3 regions of the Clostridium saccharoperbutylacetonicum N1-4(HMT) genome follow, and region 3 is predicted to be linked to each of the others. Evidence: riboswitches for the same ligand, from Rfam matches in the RefSeq annotation. Region 3 holds a riboswitch; each other region holds the start of a gene.
What was found. Region 3 has a riboswitch for thiamine pyrophosphate ahead of CSPA_RS13850 (ABC transporter ATP-binding protein). Riboswitches for the same ligand answer to the same signal wherever they lie in the genome.
Positions count from the first base shown of each region.

Region 1: linked by a shared signal. The riboswitch ahead of thiW (energy coupling factor transporter S component ThiW) and the one ahead of CSPA_RS13850 (ABC transporter ATP-binding protein) in region 3 are both predicted to bind thiamine pyrophosphate.
Region 2: linked by a shared signal. The riboswitch ahead of thiT (energy-coupled thiamine transporter ThiT) and the one ahead of CSPA_RS13850 (ABC transporter ATP-binding protein) in region 3 are both predicted to bind thiamine pyrophosphate.

Region 1 covers NC_020291.1:918,331-921,616, forward strand. The annotation lists gene CSPA_RS04100 (FMN-binding protein) at 1-1,036, shown strand, start outside; TPP riboswitch at 1,157-1,267, shown strand; gene thiW (energy coupling factor transporter S component ThiW) at 1,431-1,964, shown strand; gene thiD (bifunctional hydroxymethylpyrimidine kinase/phosphomethylpyrimidine kinase) at 1,994-2,818, shown strand; gene thiC (phosphomethylpyrimidine synthase ThiC) at 2,900-3,286, shown strand, end outside.
Region 2 covers NC_020291.1:84,167-87,452, forward strand. The annotation lists gene CSPA_RS00370 (Mrp/NBP35 family ATP-binding protein) at 1-355, shown strand, start outside; gene CSPA_RS00375 (ferredoxin) at 467-658, shown strand; gene thiT (energy-coupled thiamine transporter ThiT) at 746-1,423, opposite strand; TPP riboswitch at 1,479-1,579, opposite strand; gene CSPA_RS00385 (hypothetical protein) at 1,602-1,808, opposite strand; gene CSPA_RS00390 (anaerobic ribonucleoside triphosphate reductase) at 2,178-3,286, shown strand, end outside.
Region 3 covers NC_020291.1:3,077,356-3,080,641, forward strand. The annotation lists gene CSPA_RS13840 (FIST signal transduction protein) at 1-746, shown strand, start outside; gene CSPA_RS13845 (methyl-accepting chemotaxis protein) at 763-1,743, shown strand; TPP riboswitch at 1,799-1,901, shown strand; gene CSPA_RS13850 (ABC transporter ATP-binding protein) at 2,004-2,756, shown strand; gene CSPA_RS13855 (ABC transporter permease) at 2,753-3,286, shown strand, end outside.

The sequences.
Region 1 (3,286 bases), 2.2 Mb from region 3:
ATTTTCCATAATATCTAAATTTGGAATAGTAAAAATAAACAAACCAAAAGCAGATTGTGGCAAATGCAGAGTTTGCACTATTAATTGTTCTATGGGATTAAACCTTTATAAGGTAGATGGTGTTAAGGGTGGCGATTGTATTAACTGTTTAAAGTGTACAGAAGTGTGCCCAAGAAAAAATGCCAATATAAATATTTTAGGTCAAGATGTAAATCAAAATTTAGCTGGTTCTTTTGCAATGGCTGCAATGTTAGGTGTTTATGGATTAACTAATTTTGGTGCAGATGCATTAAGTAATTCTGGTATAATATCAAATAATAGCACTATATCAAGCAATGCAACTCAAAGTTCATCAGTATCAGAGAGTTCTTCACAAAAATATAAAGATGGAACATATACAGGAAGTGGAGAAGGCTATAGAGGAGGAATAACTAAAGTTTCAGTTACAGTATCGGGTGGAAAAATAACTGATATAAAAACAGTATCTAATCAAGACACTCCAAAGTTTTATAAAAGAGTTGAAAGTACTATAATGAATAGTATAATTTCTAAACAGTCAGTGTCGGTGGATACAGTTTCAGGAGCAACCTTTAGTAGTAAGGGAATTATGAGTGCTGTTGAAAATGCTTTAATTTCATCAACAAATAATAGTGTATCTGATAAAACTAGTGAAACTCAAAATAGTGAAGCTTCAAATACAGTAGCAAGTCAAGGAAATGAAAGCACAACTAATAGTACAAATTCTAAAACAAGTAGTAGTGCAGGTGAATATAAAGATGGAACATATACAGGAGCTGGAACAGGCTATAGAGGAGGAACAACTAAGGTTTCAGTTAATATATCAGGTGGAAAAATAACTGGTATAAAAACAGTATCTAACCAAGATACTCCTAAGTTTTATCAAAGAGTTGAAAATACTATAATGAATAGTATAATTTCGAAGCAGTCAACAGCAGTAGATACAGTTTCAGGAGCAACTTATAGTTCAAAAGGAATAATGAGTGCTGTTGCAAATGCTCTGAGCCAAGCAAAATAACAATGTTAATATAAGAAAAAGTTCTAATTTTTGTAAGATGGAGCACTTTTTCTATTAAATATTACTTGACGTTTTATAAGGATTGGTATAATCTTTAAGCTGTGAATGAAAATTTTATAATTGAATAACTAGGGGAGCTAATATTTTAGCTGAGATTGGAAAGATTGATTTCCTGGACTCTTATAACCTGATTTGGCTAGTACCAACGTAGGGAAGTATATTGATGTTTTTTGTGCATATATTTTTGCAGATAATTTAATGTATCCCTTGGGATACATTTTTTTTGTTTAAAATAATAACTTCTTAAAGTTAATCAATTATAAAATCTATAAAGAATTTTATAAAATTTAATTTCACAAATATCATTTCATTGATTTTTAAGGAGGAATTTTTTATGAAAGAAAAAAGTAAAGCACAGAAAATTGCATTAAGTGGTGTTTTAATTGGTATCTCTGTTATATTTGGAACCTTTTCTATACCAGTTGGAGCAGCTAAAATCTCGCCAATTCAACATTTTGTAAATGTGGTTGGCGCAGTGACCTTAGGACCAATGTATGCAGTTGCAAATGCATTTATTACATCCCTTATAAGAAATATTATGGGGACAGGAAGTTTATTAGCATTCCCAGGAAGTATGGTTGGGGCATTCCTTGCAGGAATTCTTTATAAGAAATTTAGAAAACCAAGTATAGCTGTAGTTGGAGAAATAGTTGGTACAGGAATATTAGGAGCAGTATTAGCTTATCCAGTAGCAGCATTAATTTTAGGAAAACAAGTAGCAGTGTTTGTATATGTAATTCCATTTATATCAAGCTGCAGTGTTGGAGCAATTATAGCATATTTCTTTGTAAATATCCCTATAATAAAGAAAATACTTATAAATAATGAAGTGACATCAGATAAAAAACACAGTGTGGATCATATTTAAATAATTTAATAGGGAGAAAGGATGATTTTATGTTCAGAGCATTGACTATAGCAGGTTCAGATACTTGTGGAGGAGCAGGAATTCAAGCTGATTTAAAATCTTTTTCAGCTAATGGAGTTTATGGAATGAGTGTTATTACAGCTGTAACGGCTCAAAATACAATGGGGGTTTTTGGAATTCAAGACATAAATCCAGAAATGATAGAATCCCAAATAGATGTTATTTTTGAGGACATAAGAGTTGATGCTGTAAAGATAGGCATGGTTTCAAAGATTGAATCAATTAAAGCTATTTCAAAAGCCTTGAGGAAAATTGAAAAATTACCGCCAATAGTATTAGATCCTGTTATGATTTCTAAAAGTGGATTCAATTTGCTATCAAAGGATGCTAAAGACACTTTGGTTAAAGAATTATTTCCTTTGGCTGTTTTAATAACTCCAAATTTACCAGAAGCAGAAGAAATTTTAGGGCTAAAAATAAATAATATAGAAGAAATGAAGGAAGCAGCTTTAAAGCTAAAGGAACTTGGACCACAAGCAGTCTTAGTTAAAGGTGGACATTTAGAAAATGAAGCTACTGATTTATTATTTGATGGAGAAAGTTTTGTATTTTTACCACAAGAAAGAATAAATACAATTCACACTCATGGAACTGGCTGCACATTATCCTCAGCTATAGCAGCAAATTTAGCAAAGGGTATGACTATGGAGGAGGCTGTCAAAGAAGGTAAAAGATATATAACAGTAGCTATAGAGCATGGTTTTGAACTTGGGAAAGGTGTTGGGCCTACTAATCATTTTTATGAACTTTATACACTTTTAGAAAAAGCACAAAGCGAAAACAAGAATTCATAAAAAATTTATTGCTTTGTTAAAGTAAGAGTTGGTTTAGGTAATAGTTTAAATATTAAAATGAGATTTAAGGAGAGTTGAAAAATGAATTATAAAACACAAATGGAAGCTGCTAAAAAAGGTATGCTAACTAAAGAAATGAAGGTAGTTGCTGATAAAGAAAATATTTCAGAAGAAAAATTAATGAAGCTTATAGCAGAAGGCAGAATTGTAATTCCAGCTAATATTAATCATAAATCACTTAGCCCAGAAGGAATTGGGGATGGTCTTAGAACAAAAATAAATGTTAACCTTGGTATTTCAGGAGACTCAGTTGATTATTGCAGAGAAATGGAAAAAGTAAAAATGGCAATAGAATTTGGAGCAGAAGCAATAATGGATTTGAGTAATTATGGGAAGACTCAAGAATTTAGAGAAAAGCTCATTGAATATTCTCCAGCAATGATAGGAACAGTACCAATGTACGATGCA
Region 2 (3,286 bases), 3.0 Mb from region 3:
TATTGCATTAACTGTAATGCAAGAGCTGCCAATAGACGAAATAGTGGTAGTTTCTACACCTCAAGATATGGTATCTATGATTGTTAAGAAAGTTGTTATAATGGCACAAAAAATAGGTATTAAGATTAAAGGTGTAGTAGAAAATATGGCCTATATAAATTGCCCAGATTGTGATAAAAAGATAAGAGTATTTAGTAAAAAATCTTCAGAAGAAAATGCTGACTATTTAGGAATTCCTTTAATTGGAGAACTACCAATTAATATTGAACTTACAGAAGCATTAGAAAGTGGGAAAGCTGAGGAATATGTAAGAGAAAATTCATTATATTCATTAATATTTGAAGGATTATATTAGAAATATAGTGGTTTTATAATTGAAAATTATATAATTATATTAATACATAACTTAATATTTCTTAGGAAATAATAAGTTATGTAATTTTATATTGAGGAGATGAATTAAATTATGAAACCAAAGGTAGATAAAGATACGTGTATAGCATGTGGGTTATGTCCGTCTATATGTCCAGAATGCTTTGATATGGAGGATGATGGAAAAGCAGGGGCTATAGTGGATGAAGTACCATCAGACGCTGAGGATTCAGCTAAGGAAGCTGAAGAAAGCTGTCCAGTAAATGCAATTGAAGTAGAAGAATAGAATTATATGTATAAATAAGTTTGTGCATATAAATAAAAATAGGATTGATTATTGTTAATACAAAATCAATCCTATTTTATTAAAAGCTTAATTAGTTATGGCATTTGTTGAAGAGGCATGTACTATCCTTTCCATAGGAAGTACAGCAAAAATTACTAAGCATATGATAGCTTCTATTCCAACCATAGGACCATTAACTATTACTGAATATACAACTGGAGACATTCCGTCAGGAGCATATGACCCAAAGAATGCCACACCTGAAATGAAATGACATATGAACCGAACAAAGGCTGCTATACCTACTCCGAGTAATTTCTTGTTTTTAAAGAATCCAACAACACCTAGTGCTGTAAAAGGTAATGGATAATCAAATAATACTTGTATTGGACTTAAGATATATGGATCTAAGATTAATGTTATTATGCCATATAGGAAACCAGTTAGGAAACCTATTTCTGGACCATACATAAGAGCTATAAGCATAATTGGAACCATACTACCTAATGTAATACTTCCGCCTTGTGGAAAGTGATATATTCTAAGCATTTTTAATACAGTTGCCAATGCTAAGGCTATACCAATACGAGCAATTAATTGTGGAGTGAATTGAATTTTTTTTGCTTTGACTAATACCACAAGTAACAATATACATCCTATTAGTGTAGCAATTGACATTGGACTTGCAGCTATATCCTGAATATTTTGTGGAAATTTTTGGATTAGTTCGGAAAATTGTACAGACCAATCATTAAAAATTGACATAAAAAAAACCTCCTTTATTGTGCTTGGAGATTATGAACCAAATAAATATCAATATATTTTTATAAGGTTGCATTCCCTACGCTAGAATTAACTAGATCAGGTTTTAAGGGTTTATGAATATCAAATCTCAGCACGATGGCTCCCCTAGCACATTATCATATACAGTTTATACCAATAATTATAAATAGTCAATTATGCTATAATTATTTAATCTACTATTTTTATTATAATCAATAGCATGATTTATAGCAGTTTCACTTATATGTACATAATTATGAGGAATGGAATTGAGGCGTAAAGAACTTAAGGGAACAATACTTATATCATCATTGCTATTAATAATAGTAACATCTTTATAAGTTGAATCTAATATAAAATTTTTCATATAAAAATAATTTCCTTTCATATTTATATAGATTATTACGATAATATTATTTACTAATTAGTAAATAAGTATTCAAGGAAAAGTCTTTTGAAAAAATAATTTATTGTATAAACTTACAGAATAAATTTAATGAAAAGTATTATACTATTTATGAACGTAGTAAAATAGAGTGAATATAAAATTTCTTAATTAGTCAAATACTTAAAAATCACAAAAAATAGGAAAAATAAAAGATAATCGGATGTAAATCACGATAATTAAATTCTAAAGCCTAAAAAATAAAAAAATAGTAGCATTGCTAATGAATACCTAATACAGTATAATAATACGGTAGTTAAATACTATATATTGTGTGTGGAGGGAATAAAAATGCTATATGTTGTGAAAAGGGATGGGAGAGAAGTTAAATTTAATTCGGATAAGATAGCTCAAGCGATCAAAGGATCAGCTAGTGAAATCGGTTTATTATTAAAGGAAAGTCAAGTGTTAGACACTGTACATAAAGTAATAAAATATATTGAAGTTGAGTCAGAATACAAAAGAACTGTTACGGTAGAGCAAATACAAAATCTTGTAGAAAAAGCTCTGAAGGATGAAGGTCACAAAGATATAGCAATTGCTTATTCATCATATAGAAGTGAAAGAACTAAGGTTAGAGAAATAAAATCAGATCTAATGAGAGCAATAAGGCAAATTGGAGTTGAGACTGATAGAGATAATGCTAATGTTGGGAATAATTTTAGTTCAAAATTATTAAGAATAGCATCTGAATCTAACAAGTGGAATACCTTAGCAACAATGCCTAAGAATTTAGCAAAGGCTCACGAAACAGGAGATTTGTATTACCATGATTTAGATAGCTATAATTTAACTGTAAATTGTCTTCATATTCCAACTAGAGAAATTTTAGAAAATGGATTCAATACAGGATATGGAACAATTAATGCTCCTAAAAGAATAGAGACAGCTGCTGAATTGTCATGTATATTATTGCAATCCACTCAAAATGATATGTTTGGAGGACAATCGCATCCAGACTTTGATAATGATATGGGGATATTTGTAGATCCTACTAGAGATGAAATAAGAAAAGAATTAGAAGAATTAGAAATACCAGAGGAAAAGATAGAGGCCTTACTTGAAGGCAAGGTAAGAAAAAAAATACATCAAGCTATGCAAGGTGTTGTTTATAATCTTAATACAATGCACTCAAGAGCTGGTTCACAGGTTCCTTTTAGTTCAATTAATATTGGATTACCAACTAGTAAGGATGCTGCGCTAGTGTGTGAAATATTTCTTTTAGAATATGAAAAAGGATTAGGAAAAGGAGAACAACCTATTTTCCCAAACATAATCTTCAGAGTTAAGTCTGGCGTTAATAGGGAAGAGAGTGATCCTTATTTCCACTTATTTAAGTTAGCTTGTAGAGTAGCTGCAAAGAGAATGAATCCGACATTTATGAACATTGATGCAGACTT
Region 3 (3,286 bases):
TTAAAAATAATAGTAATGCATTTGCACTATTATTATGTGATGGATTAACAGGGATGGAAGAGAGTATTATTACAACTTTTTATTTTGCTGATGATAATTTTAAAATTATTGGTGGAAGTGCTGGAGATAATCTGAAATTTAAAGAGACCTTTATTTACATTGGAGGTAAAAAGGTTCATAGTGTTGCAATATTTTATAATGCTCAAAGAAGGACAAGTTTAATAAAAGAAAATATTTATGAGCCGAGTGGAAAGAGATTATTGGTAACAGCTGCAGATACTATAAATAGAACTGTAAAAACTTTTAATAAGGTTCCAGCAAGTATAGAATATGCAAGAGTGCTAGGTGTAACAGAAGAAAACTTACCTAACATGTTCATGAATAATCCATTAGGAAAAATATATAAAGATGATGTTGTTATTGCATCACCAATGAAGGTAAATGCTGATAAGTCTATTACTTTTTATTGTCAGGTTATACCAAATACTTTTGTAGAAGTTTTAAAACCTATTGACCCAGATGAACAAGTAAAAAGGACTTTAGGAAGACTGCCTTTTAAACCTAGCTTCATATTTTCTGTGCATTGCATTTTAAGAAGTTTAAAATTTAAAGAAGAAAAACTTTGGAAAAACATTGATAAAGAGATTATATCTTGTTGTTCTAATACTACTGGATTTATTAGTTATGGAGAACAATATTATAAAGCTCATGCAAATCAAACAATGGTAATGTTAATTGTGGAATAAAAGGGGAGAGGAAAATATGTTTAATTTTTTAGGTAAAGACAATAATACGGACAAAATTGATTCTAATATTAATGCTGCTGAATTAAATAAAGTAGAAGAAAAAGAATTTGGATATACAAATGAAATTTTTGATTTAGCAAATCAAATTCAAAGGAATATTGATGTTTTAGTTAATGAAGAAGGAAGTATAACATATGGGTTGGATAGCATTTTAAAAGGTTCAGAAGTTACAACGGAACAGACGGACCATGTAAATGAACATCTTAAAACTTTATCTGAAAATAGTGATAATACAAAACGATTAGTGGACGGAGTATTTTTAAGTCTTGATAAATCAAAAGAAGAAATTAATATGGCAAAAAAAGATTTTAATGAAATTATTAATCAAGTTCAATCAATTTCATCTGTATTTGATGAATTTAATGAAGTAATTTCTGAAATTCAAACTAATTATAATAGTATTCAAGGACTAGCCTCTATAATAACTGGAATTGCTGGACAAACTAATTTGCTTTCTTTAAATGCTTCAATTGAAGCAGCTAGAGTTGGCGAAGTAGGTAAAGGTTTTTCAGTTGTTGCAAATGAAATAAAAAAACTTTCTTTAGATACTCAGGATAATGCAAAAGATATTATGACTTCATTGAAAAACTTAACACAGTCTATGGAAAGATTAATGAGTAAATCGAATGATGGAGTTAATGTAATAAATAAAACCAGTGGAGTTATCGGAGCGTCATCTACTATATTAGATAGGATAGCTAAAGCCGAAGCAGAAGTACATAAAGATTTACAGGAAGTTCAAGTTTCACAAATTAATAATTTGGAAGGAATAAAGGAAATATCAACCAATTTAGTGAAATTAGTTGACAAGTCAAAATCTGAAAATCAGGAATTAGAAGAAATTATCTTTAGTATACAGAAAAAAGCAGATTGTTATACAAACATATTAAACTATCTAAATCAAATTAAAATTTTAAAAGATCAATCAAATAGTTAATTTAGTAATAATATTACATTTACATATGCAGAATTTTAGTATATAATCGTGAAAGAAACAAAACTAGGGGTGCATTAAAACGCTGAGAGAGCTTAATAGCTTAACCCTTTGAACCTGAAGTGGTTAGTACCAACGCAGGGAAGTGAGTTTGCCTATTATGAGAAGTTTACATTGAAAAATGATAAATTTATAAGAAATAGTTCAAGCTTTCTATCCTTGTGATGGAAGGCTTTTTTGTCGTATATAAGGAGATGAGAACAATGCTTGAATTTAATAATGTTACTTTTAAATATCCAGAAGATGATTATACAATGATAAAAGATTTATCATTCTCAATAGAAAAAGGTGAATTTATTTCTATTATAGGTGCCAGTGGCTGCGGTAAAAGTACCATCTTTAGGTTAATAAATGGATTGGAAAAAATTCAAGGTGGAAAGATATTTGTTAATGGGAATTCTATAGAAAATATGAAAAATTATAGTGCATACATGCCTCAAAAGGATTTACTTTTTCCTTGGAGGACTATAGGAGAAAATCTTTCCCTGCCAATGGAACTTCAAAAAATTAATAAGAATGAAAGAGAAAAAAGAATTTTAGATATGCTTAAGGAAGTTGGTTTATTAGGTTACAAAGATAAATACCCTAAGGATTTATCTGGAGGAATGAAGCAAAGAGTTGCTTTTGCAAGAACTATACTAACTGGTTCAGAGTTGCTTTTATTAGATGAGCCATTTAGTGCTTTGGATTCATTAACAAAAATTTCAATGCAAGAATGGCTATTAGAAGAATGGAGGTATTTTAATAAAACTATATTATTCATTACTCATGATGTTGAAGAAGCTGTTTTTCTTTCTAAAGCTATATTTGTAATTCATGATAGTCCAATAACTCATTTAGAAAAAATTGAAGTGCCTCTTGAATATCCTAGAAACAGAAGCTTCCTGCAAAAAACACAAATTATGCAATTAAAAGAAGACCTTATAGAAAGACTTAGACAGAAGGTGAAATTATGAAGAAAAACCTGCCAGCTATAATAGTAATATTAGTCATTCTTGGAATGTGGCAAGGAATTGCTGTTATCATAAATGCACATTATATATTGCCGTCACCAACACAAATATTAGCAAAGTTATGGTTGCTTAGAGAACCTTTATTTATGGTACATTTACCAGCAACAATGGGAGTAACGATTCTAGGACTGTTTATTTCTGTAATTTTCGGATTGGCTTTGGCTATAGTGATGGATTTGAATGAAAATATAGAAAATGCCTTATATCCAATTATAATAGCATCTCAAACCATACCAACAACAGCTATTGCACCTTTATTTGTACTATGGTTTGGATATAGTATATGGGGAAAAGTTTTGGTAACAATATTAATAACTTTTTTTCCAATAACAATTTCAGTTTATGATGGTTTTAAGTCAACTAAAAGAGAAATGGAAGAATTATTAATAACTTATGGTGCAAGTAAAATGGATATTTTTATAAAGCTAAAAATACCAACAGCGCTTCCAGCCTTCTTTTCTGCAATAAAAATG